4 regions of the Lysinibacillus sp. NPDC047702 genome follow, and region 3 is predicted to be linked to each of the others. Evidence: riboswitches for the same ligand, from Rfam matches in the RefSeq annotation. Region 3 holds a riboswitch; each other region holds the start of a gene.
What was found. A riboswitch is a leader RNA that binds a small molecule or an ion and turns the genes downstream of it on or off. The one in region 3 is predicted to bind thiamine pyrophosphate.

Region 1 (3,782 bases), on a different contig from region 3:
GAATGGGATAAAGTAGCTCTCGAATAAATGAAAAACGATGCAGGAGCACAGCAACTGCTAGTCCACAACCTATGCCAATAGTAAGTCCTAGTAAAGCTAATTTCACTGTTGCGAAGGCATGAGGCATAAATGTTTCATACGATTGTATACCTTCTGTCAAAATAGCACTTGGTGCCGGCAATAACCAATGCGGTATATCTGCTAAACGCACGATTAGCTCCCATATGAATAAGAGGAAGGCGATAAAAATTATCGTCCTTCCCTTTTGTATTGCCCACTTCATCACTGGTATTTCTCCGTTAATGTGCCCATTGTAATCCCAGTTGGCTGATATAAAATTTTCACTTGCGTAATAACATTGATGGCACCAAGCTCTATCATCTTGATATTCATTCGTTCAATAATTTGTAGTAACGTTGTCAGCTCACCCTCCATTGTCGTTTCTAAAGGGTGCACCTCATATTTCACACCTGATGCATCAATAATAGCAATGGCTGCATCAACAAATGGAATAACATCTTCATATTTTTCTGTTTTCGGGATAATTTGTACACTGATTAATGAGTTTGCCATATTACTTTGTCTCCTTTTTCGGTAAAAAGTCGTTTGTAAATGCTTGTTCTGCGTTAAATTCGCCCTCTAAAACGTTGTTGCTAGTCATCCACTTCGCGTAGTTTTCCCAGACAGTTAACTTTTGCTCGCCCCATTGAGCAGCGTCATCCTGATACTTATCTGCCAGCCACTCCTGACTTTTATGCACAAGATCTTTATCTAAATCAGGTACTGCCTCAAGTAAAACATCTGCTGCCTCACTTGGATTACTGATCGCATATTCATAGCCCTTTGCCACGGCAGCGACAAATGCTTCAACTGTCTTTGGATCATCCTTAATCATTGTTTCATTCGTAGCTAGAACGGGTGTATAATAATCCAGTTGATCACTATAATCTGTTAAATACAGCATGTTCAGCTTTTCACCACGAAGCTCAGCTTCAATTCCAGTCCAAGCATAATAAATCCATGCAAAATCAATATCTTTTTTCATCATTGTAAAGAAATCGATATCGCCGGCATTAATAATATCTAATTTATTTATATCTGCATTTTCAGTTTGCATTAATGATTGTAGAACGGCCTGCTCAAGAGGAGCTCCCCAGCCACCATACGTTTTCCCTTCAAATTCCTTTGGTGATGTAATGCCTTTAGAGGCAATTGAGGCAAAGCCAGAAGTATTATGCTGAATAATCGCCGCAATCGATACTAGAGGTACATCCTGTACACGAGCCTGTGTAATTCCCTCCTGATAGCTTATACCAAACTGTGCCTTGCCAGACGCCACAAGCTGATCCGCTCCTGCGTCACCAGGTTGTAAAATATCAACATCTAAGCCCTGCTCTTCAAAATAACCTAATTTCTTAGCAACATATAGCCCTGTATGATTTGTATTTGGTGTCCAATCGAGTACAACGGACACCTTTTTTAATGCATGTTCATCCTTGTTGGTATCCTTTTTTTCGCTACAGCCAGCTAATGTTAAAAGGGCAGCCATAAGAACCAATAACCATTTTTTCATGCTGAATCCTCCCAGTAAATAGTGTGAAAGTGTTCATGAGTGAATGTTTTAACCAGAAGAAAGCGTATTCATAGAATATCTGTAATTAATGTAAAGAAAACATAAAAAAACGCCCAGGAATCCTCCCAGACGTTGTGCAATCAATATCAAAAACTTACTTTTTTTGAATAGATGTTCCCTACGCTGGTACGAGCCAAATCAGGTTCAAAGGGTCAGCGTCTAACGGACACAATCTCAGCTGGCAACTACCAGCCCCCCTACATTCTTTACATATGAACTTTTCGTTGATTATTATACCCATATCTCACTGTAAATAACAAGGCTCTTTTTAATGAAAACGCTGTAAAAATAATTTAATCGCATCATCTCTCGCTTCAAGCATTCCATCCTCAGTGAGATACTTTTCATTTAGCCCAAATACCTGTAATGTCCCTTCCTTATTATAACGTGGCACTAAGAGAGCTAATGAAACATCTTTAAAGGCGTAAAGTGGTGTTAATGAACCATCTTCTTCGACTTGATAGAATCTAAAGCGGTAATGTTCCTCCTTCGGTATCCATTCGTAAAGAGCAAGATTATTCTGATAGGCTGTTAAAGTAAGGGCAATTTTACCATCAAGTTTATGATAGGAGCCATCTTCTAAATCAACATATCCTACCTCAAAGCTTTCTCCAGTTCTAAAAGAAGCATAGATTTTATGGTCAGTCATTGACATGTCATGTATGCGTTTAAAAGGTAAATCGTAGTGTTTTTCTTTTTCCGTTTGAACATCATAGAGCGTAAAGCGGACCGTTTCTACTCCATCTTTTTTAAAGGCACTTGGTAGGAGCAATTGATTGTCCTGATAAATTGGCTGGCTTACTGCACTATTATCAAAGGCTTGTTTAAATTGTTTTACCTCATTTGTACGCAGATTTGTTAAGCTATAAATGGTATGACCTGTCCTTGTATCAGATATTTCTGTCAGTAGCGTATCATCTTCTAAATCCATAAAAGTATCCGTAGGAAAGCCTTTGACCTCTAATGTTACTCTATTTTTTACGAACATAGATTTCCTATCATCAACCATCCAAGCAAGCCAATCTTCATTTACTAACATTTTTGAAATAGGGAATTTACTTGTTACTTCCACTTTTTCAATATGTGAATCGAGTGCATAGGAGTAAATGGTACTGCCTTCGTAATAATAAAAGGAGTTCGTTGCATCATCAAAGACAGCTGTAGATAATGTATGAGCAGATCGACCAGGGATACTAATTTCTTCATAGGATTGCTCAGTTATTTGCGAAATCGTCAATTGTTCCTTTATTCCATCTATAAAAGGATAACTTAATAATGCCGTAAGTGCTAAAGCTGAAATTCCTACTGCTACAGGTTTCCACATATGTTTTTTTACAGGGATTTGCTGTTGCTCAAATCTAACATGAGCAGCCTCTAATATCTCTTCTTTTTTTTGGGGAGTTAATGCTAATTGATCTGGTATAGTAGCCTTTAATCGATTACGTAAATTCATTTCCATTATAAAACCCCTCCTTTTCTAATTGGATACCTACTCGTTTTCTCCCTCTTGCTAGCCTTGTTTTCACTGTATTGATTGAACATTGTAAAATGGATGCGATATCGGTGATAGATAGTTCATCATAGTAATAAAGCCAAAGAACCTCTCGATATTTCGTTTCTAATGTAGTAATACTGTGAGCAATAACATCCATTTCCTCCTGCTTTAAAATTTGAGATTCCACTGAAATAGAGGCTTCCTGCTTTTTAAAAAGTCTAGTTAACTCTGTTTTCCTATATGCCCAGCTTTTAAAGTAATTATGACACTCGTTGACGACCATACGGTATAAGTAAGTTTTGACACTAGAACGCCCTTCAAATTGCTCCATATGAATGTAATAGCAGATGAACACTTCCTGCACAATATCCTCTGCCCTTTCTTTACTTTTTACATATGTATAAGCTAGTCGAAGTAAGTAATGACCGTATAAATCCATAGCCTCCTGTAAATGTATATCTCGTTGTTGTTTCTTCAAGCAATTCCCTCCCTTCATCAATTTGTAAAGTTAGACAAAGCACACTGCTCATTGGTTTCATTTTTCCATTAATTTTATATTAATGGCATTATTCAACTGGTGCTGAATAACGATATAAAAACCAGCACTCATAAAGGAGGGCACTGAAAAACTAAAAAAAGTCGATTTGCATCACA
Region 2 (3,782 bases), on a different contig from region 3:
TTTCTTCAAAATGTGTATATAAAAAGTTCTCTTGATGATGATATAAGCACCACTGGGCCATAATTGAACCTCCCCGTGACACAATACCTGTCACACGATTTACCGTTAGCGGTACATAACGTAATAGCACACCCGCATGAATCGTGAAGTAATCAACCCCTTGCTCTGCTTGCTCGATTAACGTATCTCGATACACCTCCCACGTTAAATCCTCAGCTATACCATTTACCTTTTCAAGCGCTTGATAAATCGGCACTGTTCCAACCGGCACCGCGGCATTACGGATAATCCATTCACGTGTCGTATGAATGTGCTTACCAGTCGATAAATCCATAATATTATCAGCGCCCCAGCGTGTTGCCCATGTCATTTTCTCTACCTCTTCTGCAATAGATGATGACACTGCTGAATTCCCAATATTGGCATTAATTTTCACATGAAAATTACGTCCTATAATCATTGGCTCTGCCTCAGGATGATTAATATTAGAAGGCATAATGGCACGCCCCGCCGCAATCTCCGAGCGAACATATTCAGGATCCATATTTTCGCGAATAGCTACAAACTCCATTTCAGGTGTAATAACTCCCTTTCGTGCATAATGAAGCTGTGTTACATTTTTACCTTTTTTAGCTCGCAGAGGATTTCTTGATAAATCCGGAAAGGTATTTTCCTTTATACGCGGATCATCCGCTTTGCGGAAACCATTATCCTCTGGTTTAATAGTACGCCCCACATACTCCTCTACGTCCCCTCGTTCTCTAATCCATTCACTTCGCAACGCTGGCAAGCCCTTCGTAATATCTACCTTATAGGCAGGGTCAGTATATGGACCACTCGTATCATACACATGGACTGGTGCATTTTCCTCTTCTCCAAAGCTTCCTGTCGTTGGACTTAATGCAATTTCACGCATCGGCACTAAAATATCTGATCTTGATCCCTCTACATAAACCTTTTTGCTACCATCAAAGCTTGACATAATGGTAATGTTCTTTTCGCTAATTGTTGTCATGACCCGCTTCTCTCCCTTATAGAAAATTCATACAAGGACCGAATCTAGCTCACCCAATAAAAATAAAAAAACCGAATCCAAAAAATTTTGGATCCGGCTATGATTGTAAAAGGTATAATTATCGCATTGTAAAGAGCTCGCAATAATTTCTTAACTTTCCCACGCTGGTATGAGCCAGATCAGGTCCAAAGGGTCAAGAAACCTCTATGCGTTTCCCTCTCAGCCTGACTCATCAGACTCCCCTAGTTAATGCTATTAAGTTTGATGCTAGTGTAACAGATATTGCTAAGAGATGGAAGCATCATTACTATTTTTTACTTTAGAGTTTATATTTTTGCTTCATAAACTCTAAACGCTTTACCTGCTCCGTTAATTCATGAATCGTTCTACTTAGTTGACCCAATGATAATTCTTGCAACTTAGATGCATCGGCTACTTCTTTTGTTTCCAACAAAACAGCCTCGGATGCCTCATTAGTTTGCTCTAATGCCGATAAAACGACGTTCGTGTTTTTGGACATTGTGTTTGTAACCTCAAAAACATTTTGAACATCTTCCTCAACTACTTTTACTGCTTCAAACAAATGATCTAGCTCATCACTAATAGCCATCACTAAATGAGCTCCCTCTTTAACTTCAACAGTACTATGGTCCATTTCTTTTAACACCGTCTCTGTCACTATTTTAAATTCATATATATGCTGACGAATATCTTCTGCCGACAGCTTTGTCATTTCCGCCAGTTTTTTCACCTCTTCCGCGACAATAGCGAAGCCTTTACCATGTTCACCTGCTCTCGCTGCCTCAATCGCCGCGTTTAACGCCAATAAATTTGTTTGATCGGCAATACTTTGAATAACACCTATCATTTCTTCGATTGTGCTATATCTTTCACCAAGAATATTCACATTATTTGCCGTATGCGTCACCAAATCTGCCACGCCATTCATCCGATCCGTAATCATTGCCGCTTCCGATTGACTTTGCTTCACAAGATTCGCTGTATTGGATGAGCTTTTCATAACGGAAGAAACAGAGGCTGATATCTGCATAATTCCTGCCGTCATCTCTTCAATTGTTTTAAAGGAATGTGTCGCTAGGTCTCTTTGTCGATCCACACTCTCCTCTATTCCCCCTGCACTTTCAATCAGCCTGTTACTTGAGTGCTGCACATTATTTCCTACCTCCTGTAAACTATCAGTGGCCTTAGAAATATCTGTGCCAATCCCCGAAAGGTTAAATATAATTTGATGCATGGATTGCATCATCTCTTTAAATTTGCTGCTAAAATCAGAAATATCATCATTTGATTCAAAGCTTATTTCATCCAATATATGTTGAGCTTCTGCCATATTTCCATCTGTAAAGGCTATTGTTGCTCGTTTCATGATAAATATTGGCTTCAGTGATTTTCGCATATACAAATACAATGTCGTCATCATAACGACACTCAATAAAATGACAATGCCTAAAAGTATAGGCAAGTACTTTGTTACAGCAGATTTTTGAATGCCATAAATAATGGAGCTCTCAATATCTAGTCCAACATATGCAACAATTTCACCATTTTCTGCTCTAACAGGTGCATAAGCAGAAATAAAATCTCCCCACCCCTCTACAGAAACAAACTCACTAAAGCCATTCTCATTATTGGAGATTGTTTTTACAACACTTTCATATGGAACATCCTCCATAATATCCCCAATTTGATAGGTTTCCTCACTAGTGAGATCTCCAGCATCCACCAGCACCATTGATTGTTTACCCTCAGGTGTTCCCTTGAATACATAGATATACGTTACATAATTGGTATTCAGTATTGTCGTAAGCTCCTTCTGTAAATCAAGATACAGCGAGCGATTATCTGGATTTTTAGCTAGCAACTCATATCTCTCTGAATCAAGCTGTCCCACAACATTTCTTGCTAGAATCATACTATTCTCTTTTAACGCTAACTCCACTATGTTATTTGTGCTCTTATAGACAATAAGTCCAAGAGCAACACTAAAAACAATCATAATAACGATTAATAAGATAATGAATTTCTTCCATAACTCTATACCTTTACGCAAAGCTATGATCGCCCCTTTCAATATTATTATCAAAAACCTATTTACCCTATGTATATATTTGAAATTACAATAACTAACAAACATCCTTTTATTTTCTAATTATTTTCTTCATTTTACTTTTGAAGCATAAAAAAAAGCAATAAGCCTTAAGCCTATTCCTTTTTTTACGTGATATGTTATGAAAGAAATAATAATTCCGCAAGATAAATAACAATTGTTACTGTAATACAGCTCACTATTGTTGAAAATAAAACAGTTTGAGCGGCTGTTGCTGACTCGATATCATACTCTAAAGCTAAACTTGAGCTATTTCGGGATGTTGGAAAAGCACTAGCGATAAATAATGATTGTGCCACTACCCCATCTAAGCCGAGTAAATAAATAATGAGTAAAGCAACTGCTGGTCCCAAAATCAGTCTTGTAAAACAGCTAATGATAACGGTTTTATTAAACATAGATTTAATTTCAAGCTGTGATAATTGTGCACCTAACGTGATTAATGCCACAGCAATAAAACCGTCTGCCACATGATCTATAGGAATTTTAATAAATTGTGGCACTGCAATATCGAAATAGTTCATCGCTACCCCTATAATAAGGGCATGAATGATAGGCATCTTAAGGAAATCCTTTACAATAGACATACCTGATTTTGTTGAGGAAATTAAGTTGTATAAGCCATATGTATAGGTAGTC
Region 3 (3,782 bases):
TGCTTTTGTATAGTTTTCTTCATACTGTGGAAATAAATCCGCCATGCTTTCTGTAACATCATTGCTAGAGTGAAATCTAAATGCTTGTTTTTGAGAGAATACCTTTCCAGTCATCCCTTCATTTGAGGCAAGGTGAATCTTTTTTAAATAAGCCAGGTTATAACCAATGGCATGCTTGGCAACTAGACGATTAGTTTCTGTATTTAACATAAACAATACCCCTGCATCAGCACCGTCTATCACATGAAGTACCTCATTCATTAATTTTTCTAATACTTGGTTAATATCGAGTGTTGAAGTAAGAACCTGTGCTGCCTTAACCAAGCTCATTAATTGTTTTTCACTATTTATTTTTAACAACCCCTCATCTGTAGTGCTAAACCCTATTTTAATATAAATCTGCTATGCCAAGTACAAATTAGAAAAAAGTTATAGAGTCAAAAAAAAGAATCTGCTGGGAAAAAGATGAGCAGATTCTTTATTTGGGATGTATTATTTCTTATAGCTGTTTTTTGGAGAAGAGGGGGCTCCTTTTTTCGCAGCAATTACTTTTTTGACAATTGGTATAACGATAGGTGCTAATTTTACGGCGGTTTTGACAACTTTAGATACTTTCATAAAAAAACAGCTCCTTTTACTAAAAGTTCTACCTGTTTATCTTCATTCAGCAGAAGACTCCCACCTCTATAGGGTGAGATGAATGCGGTTTTGGTTTCTTTTCAGTGGGTGTCCAAACACCTACTGAAATAGAGGAACTCAGTCTAAGAACGCCACGTCCTGTGGCAATTTATCTGTGCGAAAGCGAAGCGACAGCAACACACAACTGAGTGACCAACATCATGTTGCTGCCGCTGCGTTAGCACTACACTTTCGCACAAAAAACATCATGTTGCTGCCGCTGCGTTAGCACTACACTTTCGCACAAAAAACATCATGTTGCTGCCGCTGCGTTAGCACTACGCTTTCGCACAAAAAACATCTGTTGGCCCAAAGCCTCCAGCGGATGTCACGGATTTTCAAAAGAATGAATTGTGCCTGCACAATTCAAAATCCGGACGCAATTACGCCAAGGCGAAATTGATATTAAAAATGAAACATTAACGAATAACGCGAACAGCTTGCACTATATTCCAAATAACAATCCCTAGTGAGACAAGTAAGTAAATGGCAAATGATGCAAACCAAACGATCATAAACGTATTGCTACCTGATTGTGGATCAAAGGTGTTAAACGATATGGTTGAGAAGACAAAGACAGCAAAGAAGATGATACCAAATACAAACGGGATTAAATGCGATATAAGTGCTCGAATAGAGTGTCTTTTTACGTCGCTATCTTTAGAAACAAAGTAAACAATTAATGGCACAATAAAGGGTGCAAAAAAAACGCTGAGATAACTAAAGGCAGATAAAATTTTTTGGTTCTCCATAGTTGTACCTCCTTTTTTAATATTTACGCATGAAAAACAGCAAAGTTTCAAAAAATATTGTGAAAGAGAGTTGTAATCATATCCATGTTTGCGTACAATGAGGTTGTTCAAATAAAAAAGATGTAACGACCACAAGGGGAGCTGATGATGTCAGCTGAGACTAGGCACGTAATGCCTTAACTCTTTGAACCTGTAAGTTAACACTTGCGTAGGGATGTGGATAGAAACCGACACTTGTACGATGTGAGGCTCTGTCCTGGCATTGTTTTTTTTTGCCAGATAGAGTCAAAAAGTAATTTGATTTCTATTCCTGCTCTTGTATCCTACATCGGAACAAAGGAGAGAATAATATGGACAAAAAAAGACTTTTAATGCTTGTGGAGATCGCGATATTCGCAGCGATTGGCCTTGTGCTTGATCAGATTTCCTTTAAAGTATGGGCACAAGGCGGCTCTGTTAGTCTAGTGATGGTACCAATAATTTTAATAGCCTTTCGCTGGGGTCTTTTACCTGGTCTGACAACGGGCTTACTTATTGGTGTTATGCAAACAATGTTTGGTGCTACAGTTGTGCATTGGTTACAAGGCTTACTCGATTATGGCGTTGCCTTCACAATAGTAGGCTTGGCTGCAATCGTACGTCAACCAGTTCTTGAGGCTGCAAACAATCTAAACAAAACGAAAATGGCGGTATATATTATTGTTGGAACTGTATTAGCAGGATTTTTACGCTATGCAGCACATACCATTGCTGGCGCTGTATTTTTCTCGGAGTATGCTGGCGATCAAAATGCATGGATTTATTCAATTATTTATAATGGAACATATATGCTACCAGCAACAGTTTTAACTGCCATTGTTGGTGTTCTGTTATTTACAGCAGCACCACAATTAATGCAGCGAAAATCATAAATAATCTACCCTTCACAGTAGTGGAGGGTTTTTGTATCGTATTTAACTACTCGCTGTGAAATATTGCTACATTTTAGCACTTTGCAATTTATGAGGGCATACAATATTTAAAGCGTTTAACGTTTTATGTCAAACAAGTTATGTTATATTAAAGAGTAGATATTAGATGAAAGGGACGTTAAAAATGATTGTAAAAACGCAAGAAGAGATTGAAGCCTTTAAAAAAATCGGTCGTATTTGTGCTGAAATTCGTGAGGCAATGAAGGCTGCGACAAAACCTGGTGTAACAACACTTGAACTCGATGAAATTGCTGGCCGTATGTTTGCTGAGGCAGGAGCAATTTCTGGACCTAAAGGAGAATATGACTTCCCAGGATACACATGTATTAGTGTCAACGAGGAGGTAGCACATGGTATTCCAGGAAAACGCGTGATTAAAGAAGGAGACATCGTCAACATCGATGTATCTGGTTCATTAAATGGCTACTTTGCAGATACAGGCATTTCATTTGTAGTGGGAGAAGGCTACGAAGATAAAGAAAAGCTCTGTCGTGTGGCAAAAAGTGCCTTTGATCGTGCCATGACAAAAGTAAAGGCTGGATCAAAATTAAATCAAATTGGTAAAGCTGTTGAGCGTGAAGCATATGCTAATGATTTAACAGTCATTATGAACCTAACAGGTCATGGCTTAGGGCTTTCCTTACATGATGAGCCAAATCATATTTTAAACTATTATGATGCATGGGATTCTACAATCATGAAAGAGGGCATGGTACTTGCGGTTGAGCCTTTTATCTCAGCAAAAGCAGAGCATATTGTTGAAGCTGGTGATGGCTGGACATTCGTTACTCCAGATAAATCACTAGTTGCCCAAATCGAACATTCAATTATTGTGACAAAAGACAAACCAATTATTTTAACTTCATTGGATGAGGCATAAATTAAAAATCCTGCTGCCCAATTATTTGGGGGAGGCAGGATTTTTTTTTATGAAAAGTATACCGACTAATAGTACACCACATAAAAATAAAGCAGCTGTTGTTACAAGTAGCTCTTCAAAACCATTATGTAACGCGATTCCGATATAAGCCCAAATAAATACAGATGGATACATAATATCGAAATGATGGAAGCGCATATGTAATGCGATGGCAACACCGATTGTCAATAAAATTACTGCCCATAGAGGGTTGCTAAGACCAAAGCCGTTCCATCCATAAGCTGTCAATGTAAAGCTTGTATCTGTCATCAAAATAAATGTCGACCATGCATAATAAATAGAGAAAGGGATACGTCCTGCCAACGATTTATCGCTTAGAGGATATGTATTGTACAGCGAAAACACACAGAAAACTAAAAGTAGTGTATTGCCAAGAGATGCGATAAATAGCTCCTGATGCCAAACGACTATCGTGATTATCTGCAATATACATATGCTGCT
Region 4 (3,782 bases), on a different contig from region 3:
GGTGGAAGAACTGACAAAGCAAACGGGTGGCTCTGTTTTGAAAGAACCGAAGGAGGTATTTCGTGAATTTACGAAGAAAGGGGCAGACCGGCAAAATATAGCAACGTGGCTTATATTAGCAGGTATGTTATTCTTCTTCATCGATATTACGATTCGCCGCTTTGGCTGGGGCATCTTTGCTAAGTCGAAGAAGAAAGAGTCGCTTGTAGAGAATAAAACCATACAGGCAGAGGATACGAATGTTGCTCAGTTATTAAAGGGCATGAAGAAACGATAAATTGGATTAAATGACAGTGCAAAATGATTGATTATTTTGCACTGTTTTTTGTATATGATTGGGTGGTTCTTTGAAAAGGGGAAGTTCATCTCATAAATTAGGGGGAAGTGATCCAATAAAGGAGATTTCCGATCAAAATAGAATTGAAGGAATCCCTGTTCATTTAATGGAAATTTTTAATAAGTACAGTATTTCGTAGACTACTAGCAACGGCCACACCTAAAATAGCACCAATAATACTAGAGCTCAAAAAAGCAGGCATGAAAAACATTGCTGCGACAGATGTTCCCATTAAGATATATGCATATGGTACTGCTATGAGGGAAGCGATGATCCCAGTTCCTACTATTTCACCGACACCTGTTAGCCAAGGTTTGCCACTGTATTTATAAGCTAATGCTGCACAAAATGCGCCAATGACACTTCCAGGAATGGCTAATAGGGAGCCTGTCCCTGTTAGAATACGAATTATTGCCGTGACAAGGGCAATGATGATGGTTGGTACTGGACCGAGTAGAATGGCACTAATGACATTGATGGCATGCTGTATTGGATAAGCTCGCGCAATCCCTGTTGGAATTGAAACGAAGGTAGAACCTGCTACAGCAATTGCAACTAATAAGGCCATGATTGTTAATTTTCGAATTGACATAAGTAACACTCCCTTGAAATATTAAATGAATGGTTATCGCTGCTAAACTGGTTAAACACAAAAAGACCGCTTCCTGAAAACAATAGGAAGCGGCCTTGCATTTACATATTAAAAAGCAAGATGTCGCCACTTCCCTACGCTAGTATGAACTAGATCAGGTTCAAAGGGTCCATATATGACAATATATGTCTCAGCCTTTTAAAGACTCCCCTAGTGGTAAAAATTATTTAATTTGTGTATAACATCGTAACAAGATAAATGTAACATACTGCTAATAATAGTCAATGATTTTTCAGACTATTTAGAATCGGGCTGCATAAGATGTGGTGCTTTTTTCATTGTCCAAATAAGGGCAAGGAAGAAGCAAGCCATCAAAATAATAGCACCAAATATATAAGGGCTATTCATATTCCAATCGAATAAAATACCTGCCAATGCTGGACCAATCATATTCCCAAGGCTCATATAAGCATTATTTAAACCTGCTGCAAATCCTTGCTCATTTTCAGCAAGTTTGGAGATCAGTGTGTTGACAGCAGGACGAATTAATGTTGTAGCTGTAGAGAAGATTGTTGCAACAACTAAAATAAGGGCAAATCCAGAAACGAATAATATTAAGTAAATAGATACAGCTGCAATAAATAAATTGACTAATACGACCTTCATTTCACCGTAGCGATTAAAGAGTGGGGTAATGACAAACATTTGTACAACTACACCAAAAGCACCACCCACTACTAAAATAATAGCAATATCTCCGGGTGTATAATGAAACTTATCTGTAACAAATAATGATAAAGTCGTTTGGAAATTAGCAATTCCGAACGAGAATACCATCATAATAATAAGCATAACAAAGTAAGGCATATGTACTGAACGTACCATTTGTTTTGCGAGATTGTCTTGCTTATGCATTTTTTGTGCTGCATTTGGTTTGGTAGATGGTAATAAAAAGAACGATAAAATAGCAGCCAAAATAGCCGCAGCTCCAGCCGTATAGAATGGAAAATGTAAGCTGACTTGCGATAAGAATCCACCAATACCTGGTCCAATCATAAACCCAAGAGACATGGCAGCACCAAGCATCCCCATCCCTTTGCCTCGTTCTTCATATGTTGTAACATCTGCCACAAATGCCATAATAGGAGGTGCAACAAAGGCTGATCCAAGGCCACCTAAAAAGCGTGCCAAGAAGAGCATCCAAACTTCTGTAGAGAGCCCAAAACCTATTTGTGCAAGTCCTGTTAGTATAAGCCCGAAAATTATAAGATTTTTTCGACCATACTGATCCGAAAGATTCCCAGCAATTGGAGAAAAAACGAATTGAGCTAAGGCGAACGTTGCAATAAGCATGCCTAAAACTTGTCCTGCAGCACCAAATATTCTTAAATACTCTGGCATGACAGGAATAATAATTCCAATACTCCCCATTGCGATAAACATATTAAACATTAAAATATACAAAGCCGCCTTATTAGACTTCTGCTGGGTCATCGAATACCCCCCTTTTCTAATCAAATATAGTACAGTCTATCACAAAGAAAAATGGTTTGCTATTAGTTAGGATTACACTAAATAGTGGACCAATGGTTTATTCTTAAACTAATAAATGATAAATATTTTGCAATAATAATTAAGTAATCAATTAGTAAATTCCACAAGTTTTTTTGTGGAATTTACTTTTTTTCTTGTAGTGAATTAGGGGTTACATCATTTGTTCTTATGTTAATCTTTTTATGTCAACTGTATGACAAAAATTGTAATAATTAGTGCCTTATATATGGTTGATATTCCCCTAATAATTCCTGTAATAACGGCTAATTACTGGTCTACATGAAGAGGTCATAAGCTGAAAACCCGAGAGAAATTGATATTAAAAAGGAGAGGAAATGTAATGGTAACTATTCAAGCAGCAATGGAAAATTTAAAAGAATTAGGTATTAATCCAGTAACAGCAGTCATTGGGTCAACTCAACAGCTATTTCAATGGGATGAAGAAAAAGTCAATGAATTAAAGGGTTATTTAATCTCCCAAAATTTTAAACATCATTATGAAAACAATAGCTTTTATCGAATGCTATGCGAGGATAGCGGCGTTACACCTGCTGATATACAAAGTTTAGATGATATACAAAAAATTCCACTTATTCCGGTAACAAGTTTTAAAAGACCTGACTCTCATTTATTATTATCAACATCTTTAGAGAACATAGAATTTGAAATGCGAAGTACAGGAACAAGTGGTATCCCAAGTATATCGAGAAGGGATGCTGAAACATTAAACAATTGCGTATTTAGTATATACGCAATGTATAGAGAGATGTTTGCCTTCTCTCGTGGAGCTGGTCTCTTTTTATTCCCTTCTCCAGAAGAAATGCCAGAGATGGGAATGGTAAAAGTATTAAATATGCTCTCAGGTTTGTTTGATGCAACAAGATGTCTTGTTAAGAGAGCATCCTTCAAGCCTAAAGAGGCAATAGAAACTTTAGAAAAATGGCAAAACATTCATACACGCCACATCGTAGGACCTCCATTTTTAATTTATAAACTGGTCAATTATTTAAAAACAAATAATATTCATTTGAAGTTAGATCAAAAGACGATGATTATCAATCTAGGAGGCTGGAAACGCTTTTCTGGTATGGAGATACCTAGAGAACAATACAATAAAGAATGTGCTGAATTTTTAGGTATTCCTGAAGAAAATATAAGGGATATGTATGGATTAGTTGAATCTAATATTTTAGCTATCGAGTGTGAGAAACAGTCTAAACATGTACCACCTTGGGTTCATTTTTCATTAAGAAATCCCAAAAATTTAGCGGAAGAAGTACCACAAGGAAAAAGGGGTGT

Region 1: another riboswitch for thiamine pyrophosphate. It lies ahead of ACQKIM_RS13295 (ABC transporter substrate-binding protein); the one in region 3 lies ahead of thiT (energy-coupled thiamine transporter ThiT).
Region 2: another riboswitch for thiamine pyrophosphate. It lies ahead of thiC (phosphomethylpyrimidine synthase ThiC); the one in region 3 lies ahead of thiT (energy-coupled thiamine transporter ThiT).
Region 4: another riboswitch for thiamine pyrophosphate. It lies ahead of thiW (energy coupling factor transporter S component ThiW); the one in region 3 lies ahead of thiT (energy-coupled thiamine transporter ThiT).

What each region holds. Positions count from the first base shown of each region.
Region 1 covers NZ_JBNNMG010000024.1:47,403-51,184, reverse strand. Annotated here, with positions in the region: gene ACQKIM_RS13305 (ABC transporter permease) at 1-283, opposite strand, end outside; gene ACQKIM_RS13300 (thiamine-binding protein) at 283-573, opposite strand; gene ACQKIM_RS13295 (ABC transporter substrate-binding protein) at 575-1,573, opposite strand; TPP riboswitch at 1,732-1,842, opposite strand; gene ACQKIM_RS13290 (hypothetical protein) at 1,902-3,092, opposite strand; gene ACQKIM_RS13285 (sigma-70 family RNA polymerase sigma factor) at 3,073-3,606, opposite strand.
Region 2 covers NZ_JBNNMG010000005.1:136,009-139,790, reverse strand. Annotated here, with positions in the region: gene thiC (phosphomethylpyrimidine synthase ThiC) at 1-1,015, opposite strand, end outside; TPP riboswitch at 1,155-1,269, opposite strand; gene ACQKIM_RS04550 (methyl-accepting chemotaxis protein) at 1,335-3,086, opposite strand; gene ACQKIM_RS04545 (AEC family transporter) at 3,263-3,782, opposite strand, start outside.
Region 3 covers NZ_JBNNMG010000014.1:34,745-38,526, reverse strand. Annotated here, with positions in the region: gene ACQKIM_RS09635 (helix-turn-helix domain-containing protein) at 1-360, opposite strand, end outside; gene ACQKIM_RS09630 (hypothetical protein) at 493-618, opposite strand; gene ACQKIM_RS09625 (DUF4870 domain-containing protein) at 1,098-1,430, opposite strand; TPP riboswitch at 1,555-1,662, shown strand; gene thiT (energy-coupled thiamine transporter ThiT) at 1,781-2,341, shown strand; gene map (type I methionyl aminopeptidase) at 2,526-3,281, shown strand; gene ACQKIM_RS09610 (hypothetical protein) at 3,303-3,782, opposite strand, start outside.
Region 4 covers NZ_JBNNMG010000027.1:18,595-22,376, reverse strand. Annotated here, with positions in the region: gene ACQKIM_RS14135 (VWA domain-containing protein) at 1-277, shown strand, start outside; gene thiW (energy coupling factor transporter S component ThiW) at 441-929, opposite strand; TPP riboswitch at 1,044-1,151, opposite strand; gene ACQKIM_RS14125 (MFS transporter) at 1,227-2,423, opposite strand; gene ACQKIM_RS14120 (LuxE family acyl-protein synthetase) at 2,824-3,782, shown strand, end outside.